DNA from 4 places in the Chryseobacterium sp. T16E-39 genome. Region 4 is predicted to be linked to each of the others. Evidence: riboswitches for the same ligand, from Rfam matches in the RefSeq annotation. Region 4 holds a riboswitch; each other region holds the start of a gene.
The links. Region 4 has a riboswitch for cobalamin ahead of CEY12_RS16360 (TonB-dependent receptor plug domain-containing protein). Riboswitches for the same ligand answer to the same signal wherever they lie in the genome.

Region 1: it holds a riboswitch for cobalamin, as region 4 does, so the genes downstream of both, CEY12_RS08435 (acyl-CoA thioesterase) here and CEY12_RS16360 (TonB-dependent receptor plug domain-containing protein) in region 4, are expected to answer to the same signal.
Region 2: it holds a riboswitch for cobalamin, as region 4 does, so the genes downstream of both, metE (5-methyltetrahydropteroyltriglutamate--homocysteine S-methyltransferase) here and CEY12_RS16360 (TonB-dependent receptor plug domain-containing protein) in region 4, are expected to answer to the same signal.
Region 3: it holds a riboswitch for cobalamin, as region 4 does, so the genes downstream of both, CEY12_RS08905 (TonB-dependent receptor plug domain-containing protein) here and CEY12_RS16360 (TonB-dependent receptor plug domain-containing protein) in region 4, are expected to answer to the same signal.

Annotation. Positions count from the first base shown of each region.
Region 1 is NZ_CP022282.1:1,864,955-1,869,578, forward strand. Features, by position in the region: gene CEY12_RS08430 (hypothetical protein) at 127-927, shown strand; cobalamin riboswitch at 982-1,162, shown strand; gene CEY12_RS08435 (acyl-CoA thioesterase) at 1,275-1,658, shown strand; gene CEY12_RS08440 (HD domain-containing protein) at 1,698-2,288, opposite strand; gene CEY12_RS08445 (XAC2610-related protein) at 2,293-2,982, opposite strand; gene CEY12_RS08450 (PadR family transcriptional regulator) at 3,275-3,604, shown strand; gene CEY12_RS08455 (PspC domain-containing protein) at 3,616-4,624, shown strand, end outside.
Region 2 is NZ_CP022282.1:1,198,701-1,203,324, reverse strand. Features, by position in the region: gene metE (5-methyltetrahydropteroyltriglutamate--homocysteine S-methyltransferase) at 1-1,205, opposite strand, end outside; cobalamin riboswitch at 1,602-1,788, opposite strand; gene CEY12_RS05315 (Lrp/AsnC family transcriptional regulator) at 1,943-2,404, shown strand; gene CEY12_RS05310 (Crp/Fnr family transcriptional regulator) at 2,416-2,949, opposite strand; gene CEY12_RS05305 (hypothetical protein) at 3,078-3,623, opposite strand; gene CEY12_RS05300 (hypothetical protein) at 3,659-4,147, opposite strand; gene CEY12_RS05295 (hypothetical protein) at 4,167-4,624, opposite strand, start outside.
Region 3 is NZ_CP022282.1:1,966,277-1,970,900, reverse strand. Features, by position in the region: gene CEY12_RS08910 (YncE family protein) at 1-693, opposite strand, end outside; gene CEY12_RS08905 (TonB-dependent receptor plug domain-containing protein) at 705-2,552, opposite strand; cobalamin riboswitch at 2,585-2,762, opposite strand; gene CEY12_RS08900 (cytidine deaminase) at 2,874-3,356, opposite strand; gene namA (NADPH dehydrogenase NamA) at 3,457-4,509, shown strand; gene CEY12_RS08890 (DUF2752 domain-containing protein) at 4,535-4,624, shown strand, end outside.
Region 4 is NZ_CP022282.1:3,619,046-3,623,669, forward strand. Features, by position in the region: gene CEY12_RS16350 (cytochrome-c peroxidase) at 1-700, shown strand, start outside; gene CEY12_RS16355 (transporter) at 714-1,667, shown strand; cobalamin riboswitch at 1,769-1,952, shown strand; gene CEY12_RS16360 (TonB-dependent receptor plug domain-containing protein) at 2,064-4,094, shown strand; gene CEY12_RS16365 (YncE family protein) at 4,091-4,624, shown strand, end outside.

The DNA.
Region 1 (4,624 bases), 1.8 Mb from region 4:
TGATTGATTATCCATCGATATATGCCTACCTCTTAGATTCATTGAATGAATATTATAGATTTGAAACTATATAATTATATCCAGTGAAACATTTAATTTATATATTTGAAGCATCAAAAATTTTTCATGATGATTTCGGTAAACAAAGCGTTCTATTTATCTGCCATTAGTCTATTTTCATTAGCTTTTGTAAAAGGTCAGCAAAAAATTCCTTTTGGAGTCGTAAAAGCCGAAGAAGGGTATGCTAATGTTCGCGTTCCAAAGGATAATTATAGAAAAATTGTAGATAAGATAAGGATGCGTAAAGGTGATGTCTTTCTTTATGTAAAACCAGCTCCCGGAGAAACAGAATGGTTATGGATCAAATATCCTGAAAAGCAGGATACCGAAAAACCATTCGTGAGGTATGAAAATCTTGATAAAGAAGGGATGGTAAACAAAGAGCGTGTAGCCTTTATTGATCAATTACCGCAATATACTCCTTCAAAATCTAAAAACGGAAGATCTCTTATTTTCACCGATAACAACAATCCTAAAATTCCTACTGCTCAAAGGAGTAAAGTGATCATCGATGTATATCCTTCGAACGCAAGTTACCGTAAGATGGAAAAAGATGCAGATGGAACTATTCTGACTATTGATAAAATAAAACCTTGGGGAATCAGTAAAGAGCTTCCTGAAGGAATGACTGAAATCAAGTCTATCCGTGTCCAGCAGATTGGAAGAGGGTCCGTTTTTGTAAGAGAAGCTATTAAAAATATGTTCCAGCCTACGATGGACTTTAACAATATCACTGTAGCTGCTATCGACAACGATAACATCTTCGTTTACATGATCAATGGATCAGGGGAAAACAGATATACAACACTTTGGACAATCAGACAAGGAAAGGTTGCCCACCAGATTATTTATAAAAGTCCGGAATAATTCACATATTTCTCTGTATTATTCTTATTTTTGCCCCTGAAAAAGTTTTATCGCTTATTCATCACAGGAATCGGTTCTGCTTAACCGCAGATTAATAGGGAATCGTGTGAAAATCACGAACTGTCGCGCAACTGTAAGTAACTAAAGTCTTTGTAAAAAATCCACTGTGCTATGGCATGGGAAGGAAATAAAGATGTTACAAGTCAGGAGACCTGCCTTTTTCTATAAACAAAAAACTTTCGCGACTTGAAGTTTATTGATCTGATGGATTTTTCAGGAATATGACATTCCTGTATTATTCTGTTTGTTTCAATATATTTCATTTCGCTTTAATTTAATAATGAAATATGACTACAGAAGAAAGAATTCAAGCATCCGAAACCCGAATCTTTAAAGCGGTTTTCCCTAACACGACCAATCATTACGATACCCTTTTTGGAGGAACAGCGATGCAATTGATGGATGAAGTGGCATTTATTACCGCGACTCGATTTGCAAGAAAAAGAGTGGTAACGGTAAGCAGCGACAAAATTGACTTTAAAAAACCTATTCCTGCAGGAACGATTGTGGAACTGATCGGTACTGTTTCTCACGTTGGAACGACCAGTATGAAAGTAAATGTAGAGATCTACACCGAACAAATGTATTCTTATGAAAGAGAAAGAGCCATTGTCGGGGATTTCACATTCGTAGCAATTGACGAGTTTAAAAAACCAGTTCAAATACTATAATTAGAGAAGAAACGCAAGTCAGATTGACTTGCGTTTTCTTTATTTTAAAACTTTTTCTGTTTCAAGACTTTTGCTCAGTAGAAATTGGAAAGCCTCTCCCATTTCGTCAGAGGCCCTGCTAATTGCATTTTCCAGCATATTTCTGATTTGCCCTTCAGTAACACTTGCTTCTGTCCAGCTTTTTCCTGAAGTGTGGGAATTAAGGATAAACGGCATAATCCTGTCTATGGCACAGGCGAAAATAGCATCAGGGGTCTGCTCTTCTTCAAACTCAAGCCAAAGGTTAAAAAATTCCGAACGTAAAGGCTCATCAAGGATCCCAAAAATATTTTGAGCAGACAATTTCTCTCTTTCAAACTTACCCACCATTGCTTTTTCATCAAACAGAAATGTATCTCCAGCTTCGATTTCTACCAAATCATGAATAGAAAGCATTCTTATTACTCTTAATAAATCTATATCCGTCCTGTTTTTAGCATATGGAAAAAGCACCTGTGCTAAAATAATGATCTGCCAGGAATGTTCAGCCGTATTTTCTCTTCGTGAATCATCCGCATTGTAATTTCTTCTCTGTACATTTTTTAACGCATCTACAGCTAAGATAAAATCGATTTCCTTTTGTATTTTCATTGTATTATTCTTTATAATATTCTTTGATTGGGTATTTCTTTGTTTTTATGATCCATTTATTTTTAATTTTTTCACGCCTTGTTACTTTTACAAAATCACCACCTCCCATGGCATCTTCTTCCAATTCAAATACCTTATCCAGTCCCTTTTTCGGAATTATCCGGTATTCTGTGGTGATATGCCAGCAACAGCCGGATTTAGAAAATGTGATAATCCTTTTCCTTTTGGAATCGGTCTGGAACATTCCTAAGTTCTCAAAAGCAAGACTGGTTAATTCATCACTTATAACGAACTGTTTCTTTGTAGAATTATAAACATATACATCATAAGATGGTCCGCCATAGCTGCTTTCATTTCCATTTCGTACTGCAATATCTTCAGAACCATCAAAATTAAAGTCATTAAAAATCAACGGACTTTGCTCATTATACAATTGAATAACATTGACGCTTGGCTGCTGGTCTTTGTTTAAATAAAAATAAAGATCGTCTGAATTCAGAGTCTGTACCACTCGGGAGGTTTTCTTATCTCTTAATTCTACAGTCCCATTTCCACTGCATTTTTCACCATCACAATCTGCCACTGTAATAGCAGCATCATATTGGTTCGATCCTGATTTGAGTTCAAAATGATTTTGTCCAAAGGAGAAAGAACTATAAAAAATAAAAATGATCAATGTTTTGTATCTATCCAAAATATACTTTTTTATTCATTGAAATATCCTTGAAATTTCATAACAAAAATAAGAATAGCAATTAAAATTGTAATCATTAGCCTTCATTTTAACTGAATTTGATTTAGAGCAAAAAACTGACTTAAATTTATGTAACTGAAAATCAACATATTAAATAATTTTAAATAAAAATTCCACTACTTTGTATTGCATAATACCATTTTAATTACATATCTTTGTAATGTAAAATAAGAATAGGTTCAACTAGCTAGGAACTTAATTCTAAATATAACTAATTAAAAACCTTATTAAGATGAATACTGAAAATACCAAAGCGCAAATGCGAAAAGGGATTCTGGAATTCTGTATTTTAAGTCTTATCAATCATCGTGAAATGTATGTTTCCGACCTTATAGATGAACTAAAAAAAGGAAAACTGGATGTTGTGGAAGGCACACTCTACCCTCTTTTAACAAGATTAAAAAATGGTGAGTTTCTATCCTACAGATGGGAAGAATCAACGGGAGGTCCTCCAAGAAAATACTACCAGATTACAGAAAAAGGGAAACTGTTTTTAGGTGAACTTTTAAATACCTGGAATGAATTAACAGATTCAGTAAACCAAATTACTCAAAAAAATTAAAAAACAAAGCTATGAACAAGACACTCTCAATAGGACTCGCAGGTTTTTCTTTTACTATAGAGGAACACGCATATATAAAGCTTAGCGATTACCTTAATGCTCTTAGAAGCTCACTGGACGCTTCAGAAGTAGACGAGGTAATGCATGACATAGAAATTAGAATGGTTGAAATCTTCAGAGATTCTTTAGGAAAAAGAGAAGTAATCAACGATACAGATGTAGAAGGGGTAATTGCACAAATCGGTACACCGGAAAAAATAGAAGAACAGGAAGAGGCTTATTATTCTGAAAAGAATTCTAAAAGAACAAGCAACTCCGGAGCAGAATACTCTGATAAAAAACAATTATTCCGCGACCCTGAAAGACAAAAAGTCGCAGGTGTTTGCGCAGGTTTAGCTCATTATGTAGGAATGGATATTACTGCCATGAGAGCAATCTGGTTAGGAGTATTTATTTTAGGAATATTTACAGCAGCCATTTCTTCTTCACTGATCGCATTGTTATATATCATTCTTTGGATCGTACTTCCAAAAGCTGAAACAGCAGCAGATTTCCTGAAAATGAAGGGAAAGCCTATGAACTTCGACAATCTTAAGAATGAGTCTAACAAATTGGTACAATTTGCCAATGAATCTACTCAGAGGGTCGGAGAAATATACATCGAAAACAAACCGTATATCAACAACGCTGGAAACGGAATCTGGAATGTAGTAAGATATGTATTAGGTGGAATCTTTGCATTGATGGCATTCGGATGTCTGATCGGAGTATTTGTAGTTTTCGGATTCATGGGAAGTAATGATTTCCCTCCGATGAATGAAATGAATTTCTACTTTGACAGTGATGGAATGAGATACGTATTAATGGCAATGATTGTTTTAGGAAGCTTAATTCCGGCAATGCTGTTCGCATTATTAAGTATTAAACTAATCTCACCAAAAACAAAACTAAGAAATACGGGTTGGGTTTTAGGAGCATTAATTCTCGGGTTAATTACAGTATCTGTTTATTTTGGTATCA
Region 2 (4,624 bases), 2.4 Mb from region 4:
TGAATTAACGTGGAAACTTTACGGTTTTCAATCGCTTTTTTGTTTTCAGCCAATTCCTGTAGGGTGTTATAATCCGGATTTTCTGAAGCTAATTTTTTCAATGAGACAACTTCAGAAACTTTCTGCTTGGCAAAAGCCATCCATTGCTTGATCTCAGGAGATAAGATGTTTTCATTTTTCTCCAGGTCAAGGTCGAAGGGTGCATGTAGTAAAGAACATGATGGAGCAATAAAAACTCTTTCAGAACCTAATGCAGCGATTGCTTTCTTAATAAAAACCAAAGACTGGCTGAAATCATTTTTCCAGATATTTCTTCCATCAACCACTCCAAGAGATAGGATTAATGTTTCGGGAATTGCATTAATCACCTCATCCAATTGTTCCGGCGCACGTACTAAGTCGATGTGTAAAGCATCAATAGGAAGGGTAGTAGCCAATGAAAGGTTATCTTTTAGCCCATCGAAATAAGTGGTCACAATAAACTTAAGATTAGGGAACTGCCTTGCAATTTCAGCATACACAACCTGATAAACCTCTTTGGCTTTTTGATCCAGATCCAATGCTAAAAACGGTTCATCAAACTGTATCCATTCTGCTCCGTTGTTTTCTAATTCTTTTAGAATTTCTGTATATACAGGAAGTAAATTCTGAACCAAATCCAGTTTGTCAAAACCTTCTTCTTTTTCCTTTCCTAATAGTAAATAAGTAACCAATCCGATGATGACAGGTTTTGTATCAATTCCGGCTTCTTTTGCCTCAATAAATTCATTGACAATCTTATTGGAAAACAATTTGAACTGCTGGCTTTTCTGGAACTCAGGAACGATATAATGGTAATTGGTATCGAACCATTTTGTCATTTCCATAGCCGTAATATCAAGGCCATCTTTCTGATGTCCTCTTGCCATTGCGAAGTACAGATCAATCTCTGTACTGGTTTCTTTCGCAGCTATTTCCTGATAACGCGGAGGTATCGCTCCAACGGATAATGTAAGATCCAGAACCTGATCATAAAAAGAAAAATCATTGGATGGAATGAGATCGATTCCAGCTTCCTGCTGCAATGCCCAGTTCTGCTTTCTGATGGTTTTTCCTACTTCCAAAAGTTCCTGTAAAGATGTTTTTCCTGCCCAATATTGTTCGCAGGCTTTTTTAAGTTCTCTGTTGCTACCAATTCGCGGATAGCCTAGGATGTGTGTTTGCATTTCTTTTAAACTTTTAATTAAATTTTGGTTTTAAAAGTTCTTATAATGCTTCGTAATGCGACCGGGAAAGAGTTTTTTAGCAATAAAGAAGATACAATATGGACGTAATTTTTGGGTCAGGAAATAATATTCTGAGTTTATTTTTAACGCAAAGTTTATTTATAATTGCTCTTTATGTAAGAAGGCAAAGATGAAATCAATAAAATTGATTTTGAAGAAGCGTACGTTTTATCCATAAGCTTCATCAGCGACATCGTCGCATTTCTTTGCTCCTTAAAACTAAGGAATCAATACAATAAATCTTTGCGTTTAAACTCATATCCATTCCAAGTTTAAACCACCCAATACGTTCAAAAAAGTATCATCTGTATGACCAAAAGCTTCAGACCGCGAAAGCATTGTCAATTCGGAACAGGCAGGTCTCCTGACTTGTAACAGTTTTTGTCATCCTTCCCGCTTGTGGCAGTGGATCTTCAAGGACAAAAACCTTTGGTATGTTACTTACAGTTGCGCGACAGCTCGTGATTCTCACACGATTCCCTATTAATCTACCTTAAGTAAAACCTTTTCCGTTTGATGAAGTATGTTAAAGAACAAAATAGGGTGTAAAGGTATTGAATAAAGTGATTTAATTGGATTTATTTTAAATATTAAGCATAATATTTTATTTTAATTGATATTAAAAGATATTTATTCTGTAATTTTGAAAATATCAACGTTAAAAAGAATATTATCCTGTGGAAAGACTTGATGACAAGGATCTTCAATTGTTAAGGATCCTGCAAAAGAATGCTAAACTGACGGTAAAAGAATTGGCCAAAGAAGTGAATCTCTCACCTTCACCTGTTTTTGAAAGAGTTAAGAGACTGGAGCAGGAAGGTTATATCAAACATTATGCAGCTGTTTTGGAAGCTGAAAAGCTGAATCGGGGTTTTACTGTTTTCTGTCAGGTGAAATTAAAAATTCATGACCGTTCTGTTGGAAATCAGTTTGTAAAAGAAATTGTACAGATTGAAGAAGTTGCAGAATGTTATAATATTTCAGGAGATTTCGATTTTTTACTTAAAGTTCAGGTTCGGGATATGAAACATTATCAGGATTTTGTTTTTAATAAATTAGGTTCTGTAGACTCCATAGGAAGTACCCACAGTACTTTTGTAATGGCAGAGGTGAAGAATAACCATGGAGTAACTATATAAACTGGAATATCTTATTTCTTTCCTCTTATACGGCTTAATGATACCGATGTTATCCCCAAATAGGAAGCAATATAATATTGGGGGATACGGCGAAAAATTTCAGGGGATTGCTTTATTAGTTCAGCATATCGTTCTTCTGCGCTATCCTTTATACGCGAAATGAAAAGTTTCTGATACTTAAGCAGGCGTTCCTGCAAATAACTGTAATAATACTCTTTGATATCAGGATTGTGCTCCATTGTTTGCCTGAATTCTTCAATTGAAGTACTGTAAACTGTACAAGGTTCTATCGTTTCGATGTTATAAATACTGGGTAAGTGATGAAATAAACTCTCCCAGGATGAGATAAAGTTTCCTTCAAATAAAAACTGAAAAGTAATTTCTTTACCATCATTATTTAGCCATCCCCTAACTGCGCCTTTTTCAAGATAGTAAAACCTGCGGGCCATTTTACCTTCTTCTGTTAGCAAGGTTTTAGCGGGTAATTCTTCTTGATCAAAATTACTGAGTATTTCGGCTAAAGCATTTTCATTAGTGGGCATCATACTCATTCGGATATTAAATGTAATTATTTCGACTTTTTTCAAACACAAATGACACAAATGACACTATTTACTTACTGCGGATTTGTGATTATTACTGTTATTATTAGTGATATTTGTGGTTTAAAATGTTAATAAAGATAATTAATATCCATTATTCCTTTTTTAAAGCGAATAATAATGTTGTCCTTATTTTTCATTTCAAAAACTGACTTTAAATTTTTCTCAGCTCTACATTTATTTATTCTATCTAAATCGCTGTTATCATGAATGGAATTTTCATTTGCATCTAACCAAAATACACTTTGTTCCTTATGGTTAACAATCTCATATTTTCTGACAATCTTTTCTTTTCCTGTTTTAATATTTACAAAAAGTAAAACATAATTGACAGGGTGATGAAGCCCCGCAAAACAAACCAATCCTAAAACCAGAATGCCGACAGGTAGATTTGAAAGATCTTTTGTTTTAGATTTAATTATAGCAAAAAACATAATAATTAAGAGAATACTAAACGTGATAATTGTATATTTCCAAGATCCATCTTCAAAATTTTTAAGATCTGAATGTAAATATCTTTCTTTAATTATTGGCTTTAAAATGAAACTATAAATTGAAAAAAGAATAATTAAAATAGAAAAAAAAACGATCTGAGATTTTGAGATTTTTTTTGGCATTTGCAAATAGAAGAATTGGGTTAAAAATGTAAATATTACTTTTTACGAGTATTTACATATATAATCTTAGGATTTTTACCATCCAGATTTCTTTTATTCCTGCCAAACATACCTATTTCAACGTCATTTGGAGTTTTATTCTCAATCTCTGAGGTACTAACATAAGTATACATTCCATAACCATGTCCCGAAACAATCCAACCTTCTGTTTTATTTAAATGAGTAACACCAAAATCACCAGCTGGACCACCTCCAAATACAGGTCCAAATTCTTTCATTTGACTTATTGCTTCATCATTAATATTCTTTATCGTATCAGCATTGTCAAAAATAATATAAGTGCCATTCTTAAAAAGAACCCAATCCTGAAATTTTGGATTAATTGCTAATTTCACGTTTTCAATTAATTCAGCTTGATCTATTACCATTTTGTCACTATTTGGATTTTTATTTTCTTTTGAAGACGATGAATTACAATTACTAAGTAAAAAGAAAAATATAATTAAAAAAGTACCTTGTTTCATTGATTTATTAGTCGTGAAATTAGTCCAATCTCTGCTGCTGCAGATACGTCAATGTTGAATTTTTAATAAATTCTTCCAGAGTCGTTTCTTTGCTTGCATTTTTATTGGTCAGCTCAAAAAGATATTGGATCAGATTACCCAGTTTATTATCCTTACAGGTAATTCTAAATCTTTTGGCTTTAGGATTTGAATCTAAGAAGGTCAATGCTGTAGTATTGCTTAGTTTTACATTATTAACATCGAAACCGGCACGTGGATTTTTTTGAAGACGTAGAAATCTTTTCTGGGTTTTATCGGTGCTTTCGTCTATGAATTTTTCCATTTGATAATCCGTTAGAAGCTGGGGATAAATAAGTCCCTGTTGCAATATCAGGCTTGTTATTTTATCTGATTTATCATAAAAGATCGTTTTGTCATCAAATTGAATCTGAGAATCTTTCACAACAATCTTTCCTTCAAATTTGTTGTAAGTTTTCT
Region 3 (4,624 bases), 1.7 Mb from region 4:
ATAAATGTAAGAATCAGCAGTTCCTGAAGCAATGACGTAAACATTTCCGTTATAAGAAATAGTTTTGTTGATATTTCCGTTGGGTAATGTAATTGCAGATTGTACTTCGTTGGTTGAAGTGTTGATGTAAGTAATTTTGTTTCCAAAACCGAAGCTTGCATTTTGAACAAAGATATTTCCTCCAGCTTCAACAATTCTTTCAACAGCTTCAGTGAACGTAATTTTTTTAACGAACGACAAATCCGAACTTTTATAGATACTTACATATTTTGCCCCGTTATATTTATCATTAGTTACATAAACATTGTTATTCGTAACAGCAACATAGCGAGGGTTGTCAATTTGATTGGTAACTTCGCCAGCGCTTTTGAATGTGTAACGGTTAACTACCTGAATTTTATTGGAGTTGTTTAACAAAAGATAAGCTTTATCGCCATTAAAGGCTACAGCCTGTAAAACATCTCCCAATTGAGATCCATTGTTTTTTGAAAAAATACTGTTTTGACTGAAAGTTAAATCTCTTGAAACAAAAGTTACTTCTGCATTAGGCTTGCCGAAATTCCCTTCATTGGCAATTAAATATCCATTTTCATAGGTAATTACCGGTAGGCTGCTATCACTGTCGTTGCTACACGAAATATTAAATAGTAATACCGTAGCAAATAATAGTTGTAAAAGTCTAGTTATTTTCATGTTATTTTTTATTAGAAATTTATAGTTGCTGAAATACTGTAGTTTCTTTTTGGCATCGGATAATAAGAAACGGTCTCGTAAACAGTATTGGTTAAGTTATTTATTTTAAACCCTAAGGTATATTTTTTTAAAAGCGTTGCTGATATTCCTGTATTTAAAACAAAATAAGGATCTAAGGCATCTTCTCTTTTTTCATCGGTTGTTGTATAAGTCAAGCCATTGAACATTCCCTGAACATAGAATTTTATGAATTTATACTGATAATCGAAGTTCCCAAAAACCTTATGAAGTGGAACATACATCATTTGTTTCTCGGTTGCCTTATTGATAGATTTTGATAATGTGTATCCCAAATTAAATCTGAAATGGTGTTCTCTAAATTGTTTTTCAAAGGAAATTTGTGATTCTAAACCATAAGATTGAACTTTTCCTATATTAACAGGTGACCAATATCCGGCCGCTGTAGGAAGCCATACAATATCATCTGAAATATTCAGATAATAAGGACTTACCATTAATTTAAACTCACCCAATTTAAATTCATGATCCATATCCATTTGGTAAGAATTTTCTGGTTTTAAATCAGGGTTTCCTCCAGGATTCCAATAGAGGTCATTAAAAGTAGGAAATCTGAAATTTCTTGATACATTTATTCCTACACTATACCATTGTAAAGCGTTCCATTTTCCAGAAAATGAATAAAGTAAAGGTGAACTGATATCCTGAACAAAATCTTTTTTAACACCAGCCTCAAATCTTAGATCTTTGGTTGGGAAATAACGTAACAATCCTGCTACAGATCCTACATTTCTGCTTACATCTCCAATGCCTTCTGCTTTCACACCCTGAATATATGGCTGATAGCCTTCACCTTTGTTCACCTGAAACTCAGTGATCACGTTGATGTTTAATTTGGGGACGATAAAATAATTGAAATCATTTTTGAAAATATAATTTTTCCCAGATGATCCACTTGTTTTTGGAGCGTTATAGTTGCCAAAATATTGAAAATTTTCCTCTGTATAAGCTGCTTTTAAGCTATTTGAAAATTTATTCTTATTAATATCCCAGGAAATTAGACTTCTGATGCTTTGTGTTTCATATTTTGTCCTATTCCCGTTTTCTACAAAAATAGGATAGTTTTGTGCAGAATCAAAAAATTGACTTTGCCATGAAATAGTCTGATGTTGAGCTATTTTATAAGAGGCTCCGACATTAAAAGTCGAATTATAATATTTGCCATTTCTGTTCAGGTAGTTTTTCTCTTCTACTTCATAATCATTCTGACTGATCGAATGATTTCCTGAAACTTTGAAACTAAATTTATCATTACTGTAAGAAGCCTGTCCAAAATTAGTAAAGGTATTGAAAGAGCCTGCCTCAGAATACAAAGAAGCTTTAAAACCATTATTAAAATCCAGACTATTATTAAGGTGAATACTACCTCCAATAGCTCCACTTCCATAAATAACACTTCCGCCACCAGCTTTCACTTCTAAGTGGTCATATCCAAATAAAGGTATATTATTAACATCTCCCTGCCCAAGAAAATTTGAATTGATATTAATTCCATTCCATACAAAAGCAGTTTGTTGTGCTGTTGTTCCTCTGAAAGAAGGGGATGAAACGGCACCACGGCCATTTTCTTTAATATAAACCGGAGATTGGAAACGTAAAAGTTCTGAAAGATTGGTTGAGTTTTTCTCTACATCCTGAGGTGTGATGGTATTTACCTTATGAAAAAGCTTTACTTTTTTCATCTGGTTATCAAAAATATAAACCGTGTCAATTGCTTTCTCCTGTCCAAGACAGAGAAAATAGGCAGATGACGATAAAAGCAGTACTAAAGTTTTCTTCATACTATTTTACTTTTCCTCCGAAAGCAATATATTTTTGATATTATCATTTTGGCAGGTCTCCTGACTTTCGCTTTTCTATACCTTCCCGTTTTCACAGTGGTTTTTTATAGAAATTATGGTTGCGATCTACAGTTGCGGGGACAGTTTGGGGTTTACACCCAATTCCCTATTATTTTCAAAAGCTTGAAAACCAAAATTTTTGCAAAGATAAGTTTTTAAAAAGAAATGCCAATTGTATATGATGATTTGTAATGAAAACAATCATGCATAAACAGATTAATGCCTCGCAATTTTACGATTTCACAAATTCACAGTTTCACCCTACAAAAACGTTGCATCAAAATAAAAAGGTAAAAGATCTTTAATCGAACTTACCTTAACCACTTCATCATTCATACTTGAAAAATAAAGATCGATATTTTCCTTCTGTTTTGTTTCGTATTCGATTAAGCTTTGTCTGCATGCTCCACATGGAGGTATAGGTGGATTTTTTTCAGAAAATTCTTTTGGACCCCCGACAATAAAAATCTTTTTAATCTTTTGATCTGGAAAATTAGCGCCTACCCAGAATAAAGTTGTTCTCTCAGCACAAAGGCCTGAAGGAAAAGCCGCATTTTCCTGATTGTTTCCGGAAAATATTTCACCGTTTTCGAGTAATACAGAGCAACCAACTAAGAATTGAGAGTAAGGAGCATAGGCATTTTCACGAGCTAGTTTTGCTCTTTCGAAAAGTTTTTTTTCTATATCGTTCAGTTCACTACTATTTTTAAAGTATTCGTAGCCGATCTGTATGTCTTTTTTCATATATTGAAGCCTAAAAAGGGGAGGTAAAATTAGTTCTTTTTCATCACGTGGACAAACCTATTTTATCCTTCTCCTAATGTTAAATTTAAAATAGACAAACATGCTATATACGCCGATACAATTTAGAAATGTAGAACTGGAAAATCGTTGGGTAATGTCTCCTATGTGTATGTATTCATGCGAAAACGGATTGGCGAATGCCTTTCATTTTGTGCATTACGGAAGCAGATCTCAGGGAGGGACTGGATTAATAATGGTCGAAGCAACCGGCGTGGAACCACGGGGAAGAATTACCAATAAATGTATGGGGATCTGGAATGATGAACAGGCAGGAAATCTTCAGAAAATTGTAGAGTTTGTTCATTCTAATTCAGAAAGTAAAATAGGAATACAATTGGCACATGCCGGAAGAAAGGGATCAACCTGGAATAATATCCAGATTTCGATTGAAGAGGGGTGGGAAACGGTAGCTCCTAGTCCGATTCCATATCATCCTACTGAGAGGATTCCACATGTTTTAACCGTTGAGGAAATTAAAGAGCAGGTTCAGAACTTTAAAAATGCAGCAAGAAGAGCTGTGGCAGCAGGATTTGATATTATTGAGATTCATGGAGCTCATGGTTATTTAATTCATCAGTTTTTATCCCCACTTTCCAACATCAGAACGGATGAATATGGAGGGAGCTTTGAAAACAGGATTAGATTTTTGTTGGAAATAGTGGATGTTGTCAATGAAGAAATCAATGAAAATGTGGCGTTATTTGTGAGGATATCGGGAACTGAATATGCTGAAAATGGATGGGATGTAAATAACAGCGTAGAATTAGCAAAAGTATTAAAAGAACATAAAGTAGATTTAATTGATGTTTCAAGTGGAGGTAATATCCATGGGGCAAAAATTTCTGTTTTTGATGGTTATCAGGTACCTTATTCTTCCAGAGTAAGAAATGAGGCAGATGTGAAAACGGGAGCGGTAGGTTTAATCACGAAAGTGGAGCAGGCACAACAAATTTTGCAAAAGGGAGATGCTGATTTGATCTTTGTTGCCAGGGAAATTTTGAGAAATCCCTATATTGCTGTTCAGGGATCGTTTGAGATGGAAGAAAATTGTTTTTTTCCACATCAATATCTGAGAGCTAAAATTTCTTCTTAATTTTAGAACAATAATATTTCAGGAAATGAAAATTGAAGATTTTATGCTGCCGTGCCCAAGTAAGAAATTTCTGGGAATAGAATGTTTTGGATGTGGTACACAAAGAGCAATTGTT
Region 4 (4,624 bases):
GGCATTCTTAAAAAGATATATGTGGGACGGGGTAATTCATAACCTGAATGAACAACCTATTATTCCAATTACTGATGCTAATGAAATGGATAGCTCGATGCCGGAAGTAATTTCTAAACTGAATATGGATGATAAGTATAAAAAACTTTTCAAATCAGCTTACGGTGACGAAAATATTACGGGAGAAAGAGTTTTAAAAGCGTTATCCCAATTTATGGTGACAATGATCTCAGCGGATTCAAAATATGATCAGTACAAGCAGGGAAAAGCCACTCTTACATCAGTTGAAGCGCAGGGAATGGCATTGTTTCAGCAGAAATGCTCGACCTGTCATAGTGGAGAATTATTTACAGATGAAAGCTTTCGAAATACCGGGATGTATTATAATACGCAATTTAAAGATGCAGGTCGTTACCGGGTAACCCTGGATCAAATGGATTGGATGAAATTCAGGGTTCCCAGTTTGAGAAATGTTGAATATACGGCTCCTTATATGCATGACGGAAGGTTCTACACATTAGATGCTGTTCTTAATTTCTATTCGGATAATGTGGAAGATAATGCTAATCTTGATCCGCAGCTTAAACAAAATGGACATGTCGGAATTGCAATGACTACTGTTGAAAAACAATCAATTATTGCTTTCCTGAAAACATTATCTGATAAGAGTTTTATTACCAATCCTAAATTCTCTGAATAAATTTTAATCAAACATGAAAAATATATTTTTAATACTCTTGGGTCTGGTTATGTCACCAATAGCTAAGGCGGAACCAGTAAAGGATAGTCTTTATATCCCTGAAAATAACTTTAATTCTATCAGATTGCTGGAGGATGATTGTGATGCGTGTGGCTGCGCTGCAGGAAATGGTTCATCAGGATTTGAATCTTTACTTAACCCTCAGTTTATAGGAATAAAATATTTTGCACAACACTATAAGGCGAAAGAGAATCTTTTCGTGAAAGACCTGACTCAGGATCAGTATTTTAATACAATTCAGTTGTGGGGAAAAGTTCCCATTACAAAAAAGTTGAGTGTTTATGGAAGCTTACCGTTTCAGTTTCATGAAAAAAGAACCTTGCAGGGGGATATCAGGATTAATGGAATTGGAGATCTCAATCTGATGGGAATCTATCAGCTGATCAATTCGAAAGATACTTCCCATCAGTTAAATGGAGGATTGGGAGTGAAGGTTCCTTTAGGGAAATTTGATGAAAAAGGAATTACAGGAGTGAATCCCAGTTTTCAATTGGGGACAGGAAGCTGGGATTACCAGATGGTTTTGAATTATAAATATCAGAAGAACAAAGTAGCGGTCATTGTGAATACTGATTATACTGTTAAAGGTGAAAATAAAAAATATTATCAATTCGGAAACCAGTGGAACTATGCAGCGACAGGATTTTATCAGATTCATGCCGATAAAAAAGTAATCTTTTCCGGGAAAGCCGGATTGCAGGGTGAGGTATATGACCGGAATAAGCAGTTTAATGAGGATTTACCGGATACTGCAGGAAGCGCTTTATACGGGAAGGTCGGTTTTGAACTGTCGTACAGTAAATGGAGCCTGGGAAGTGAGCTGATGCTTCCGGCTTATTCGAATCTTGCTGGCGGAAACATTGAAGCCAAATCCAGATTCAGTGTTTTTATCAACTTTGGAATTTAGGAAATCAAATAAACATTCCGTTGCAATTGTAACGGAATGTTTGTTTTTATATGGTTGATTATCATTTTATTAAGGCCGGTATTGTTTCTGGGCAGAATTTTCTATCTTTGCCGCAATCTGGTGAGCCGTAAAAGGCTCTTAAAAGGGAATCCGGTGTAAATCCGGAACAGACCCGCTGCTGTAAGCTCTAAACCAAAATTTTTGAAGCATATATCCACTGTTTTTATGGGAAGGATTTCAAAAATGGAGTAAGTCAGAAGACCTGCCGGAAAGATTAAAGTTTGATGCTTTCGTGGAATAAAGCTTAGGACAACAATGATTCTGTGCAGTACTGCTGTATGTTGTCATTGCTGCTTTCTTATATCCATTAGCATCAAAATTATTCTCAAAGAGCTAATGGAATTAAAATTTACTTTTCATAAAACTACTAAAACGATTATCACAGTTCTTGTGTTATTCGCTCAGCTTTACTTTTCCCAGTCAAAAGATAGCATAAAAGAGAAAGGGATCTTACCCGTTACTATTTACAAAAAGGATTTTAAAGAGATCCTGCCGGCTCAGACACTTTCGGGTGAGCAGTTGGAAAGGCTTAACAGCCAGTCTGTAGCAGATGCATTACGATATTTTTCAGGAGTTCAGATCAAAGATTATGGAGGTATTGGTGGATTAAAAACAGTGAATATCCGAAGTATGGGCAGCCAGCATGTTGGTGTTTTTTATGATGGAATTCAATTGGGAAATGCACAAAATGGAGTTGTTGATCTGGGGAAGTTTTCGCTGGATGATATTGAAGAGATATCATTGTATAATGGGCAGAAAAGCGAGATTTTTCAACCGGCAAAAGATTTTGGTTCTTCCGGGTCTATTTACTTACAGCCAAAGACACCCATTTTTTACGGAAAGAAAAAAACAAATCTTATTCTTAGAACGAAGAACAGTTCCATAGATCTGTTCAACCCCTCTTTTCGTCTGGAGCAAAAGATTTCAAATAGGATTTCAGCAAGTTTCAGTTCAGAATTTATACAAAGTGACGGGCGATATAAATATAAATATCAAAAAAAGAATCCGGATGGTTCTGTTGCCAATGATACGGTTGCCACAAGATATGACTCCTATATTAACGCCAAACGATTTGAAACCAGCCTGAACGGAACTTTAAATAACGGAAGCTGGAACATTAGAGGGTATGGATATGTATCGGATCGCGGGATCCCTTCAGCTATTGTTAATAATGGATTCGAACCCAAGGGGCAAAAACTATTAGATAAGAACTATTTTGTACAGGGTAATTTTAGAAAGAAAATATTTCCAAAATTTGAGACCCAGCTTAAAGCCAAGTTTGCATACGATTATACCAGGTATATTGATACTGTAAATGTCGCTGAAACAGCTTTAAAGACGGATAATAAATATATTCAGAGGGAAGTTTATTTGTCATCTTCAAATATATATTCAATTACTCCGAATTGGGATGTTAGTGCCAATGTAGATTTTCAATATAATAATCTGGATTCAAACCTGAGGTTGTTTTCTTTTCCTACCCGCTATACATCATTAGTCGCTTTTGCAACGACCTACCAATGGAACCGGTTTAAATTTTTAGGGAGTGTCTTAGGTACTTTTATTCGGGAAGATGTAGAACTTAATTCGAAGTCACCGGATAAAAGGGAATGGACACCCTCTGCATTTTTAAGCTATCAGCCTTTTGTAGCAAAGGATCTTACCATCAGAGCTTTTTATAAAAGAATTTTCAGGATGCCAACTTTCAATGATTTGTATTATACAATGATAGGAAACGTTTTCCTGAAACCTGAATTTACCAATCAGTATGATCTTGGATTTACTTATCAAAAACAGTATGACAATAAGGTCTTGAAAAGAATTTATCTAAAAGCAGATGGGTACTATAACAAGGTTGAAAATAAAATTATAGCAGTTCCTACGACCAATCTTTTCAGGTGGATGATGACCAATCTTGGGGATGTGCAGATTATTGGCGCTGATGTTAATGTGCAGGCGGAATTGGCCTTAGGGAAGGTAACATTAAAGCCATTGCTGAGCTATACTTATCAGAGTGCCCGGGATTTTACCGAGAAAGGAGAATCCTACTATGGAGACCAGATTCCTTATGTTCCATGGCATTCCGGAACTTTTACCATGATGGCTGATTATAAAGACTGGAGCTTTAATTACAGTTTTATGTATACCGGAAAACGGTATGATGCACAACAGAACAATATTGAATATAACGCTATTACGCCCTGGTATACCCACGACTTATCCATTCAGAAAAAATTCAACTGGTATTCACAGCAATTTAAGGTAAGCTTTGAAGTAAATAATACTTTGAATCAGCACTATGATGTGGTAAGAAATTATCCAATGCCCGGCAGAAATTTTAAACTTATTGTAAGCTATACATTATGAGAAAAATAAACTATTATCTACTTGTATTGAGTATGTTTTCATTGTTTTCATGCAGAACAGACGAATACACTCCAAAAGAAGAGAAAGTGGAAGGTCTTGCGCCACCAGAAAATACAGCGATTAAAGGTTTTTATGTTTTGAATGAGGGGAACATGGGAAGTAATAAATGTACCCTGGACTTCTTTGATTATACAACGGGAAGCTATCGCAGAAATATCTATGCGGAAATAAATCCAAGTGTTGTCAAAGAATTGGGGGATGTAGGTAATGATATCCAGATCTATGGAAGTAAACTTTATGTAGTTGTAAATGTCTCTAATAAAATTGAAGTATTGGATGCCAAGACCGCAAAACGGATTAAAACAATTCAACTGCAAAACTGCCGGTATGTGAAATTTAAAGACGGGAAAGCTTATGCAAGCAGCTATGCGGGGCCTGTTGATATCAATCCCAATTCCCCTAAAGGAAAAGTTGTGGAAATTGACACCGTTTCGCTTTCTATTCAAAGACAAGTCACGGTTGGTTACCAG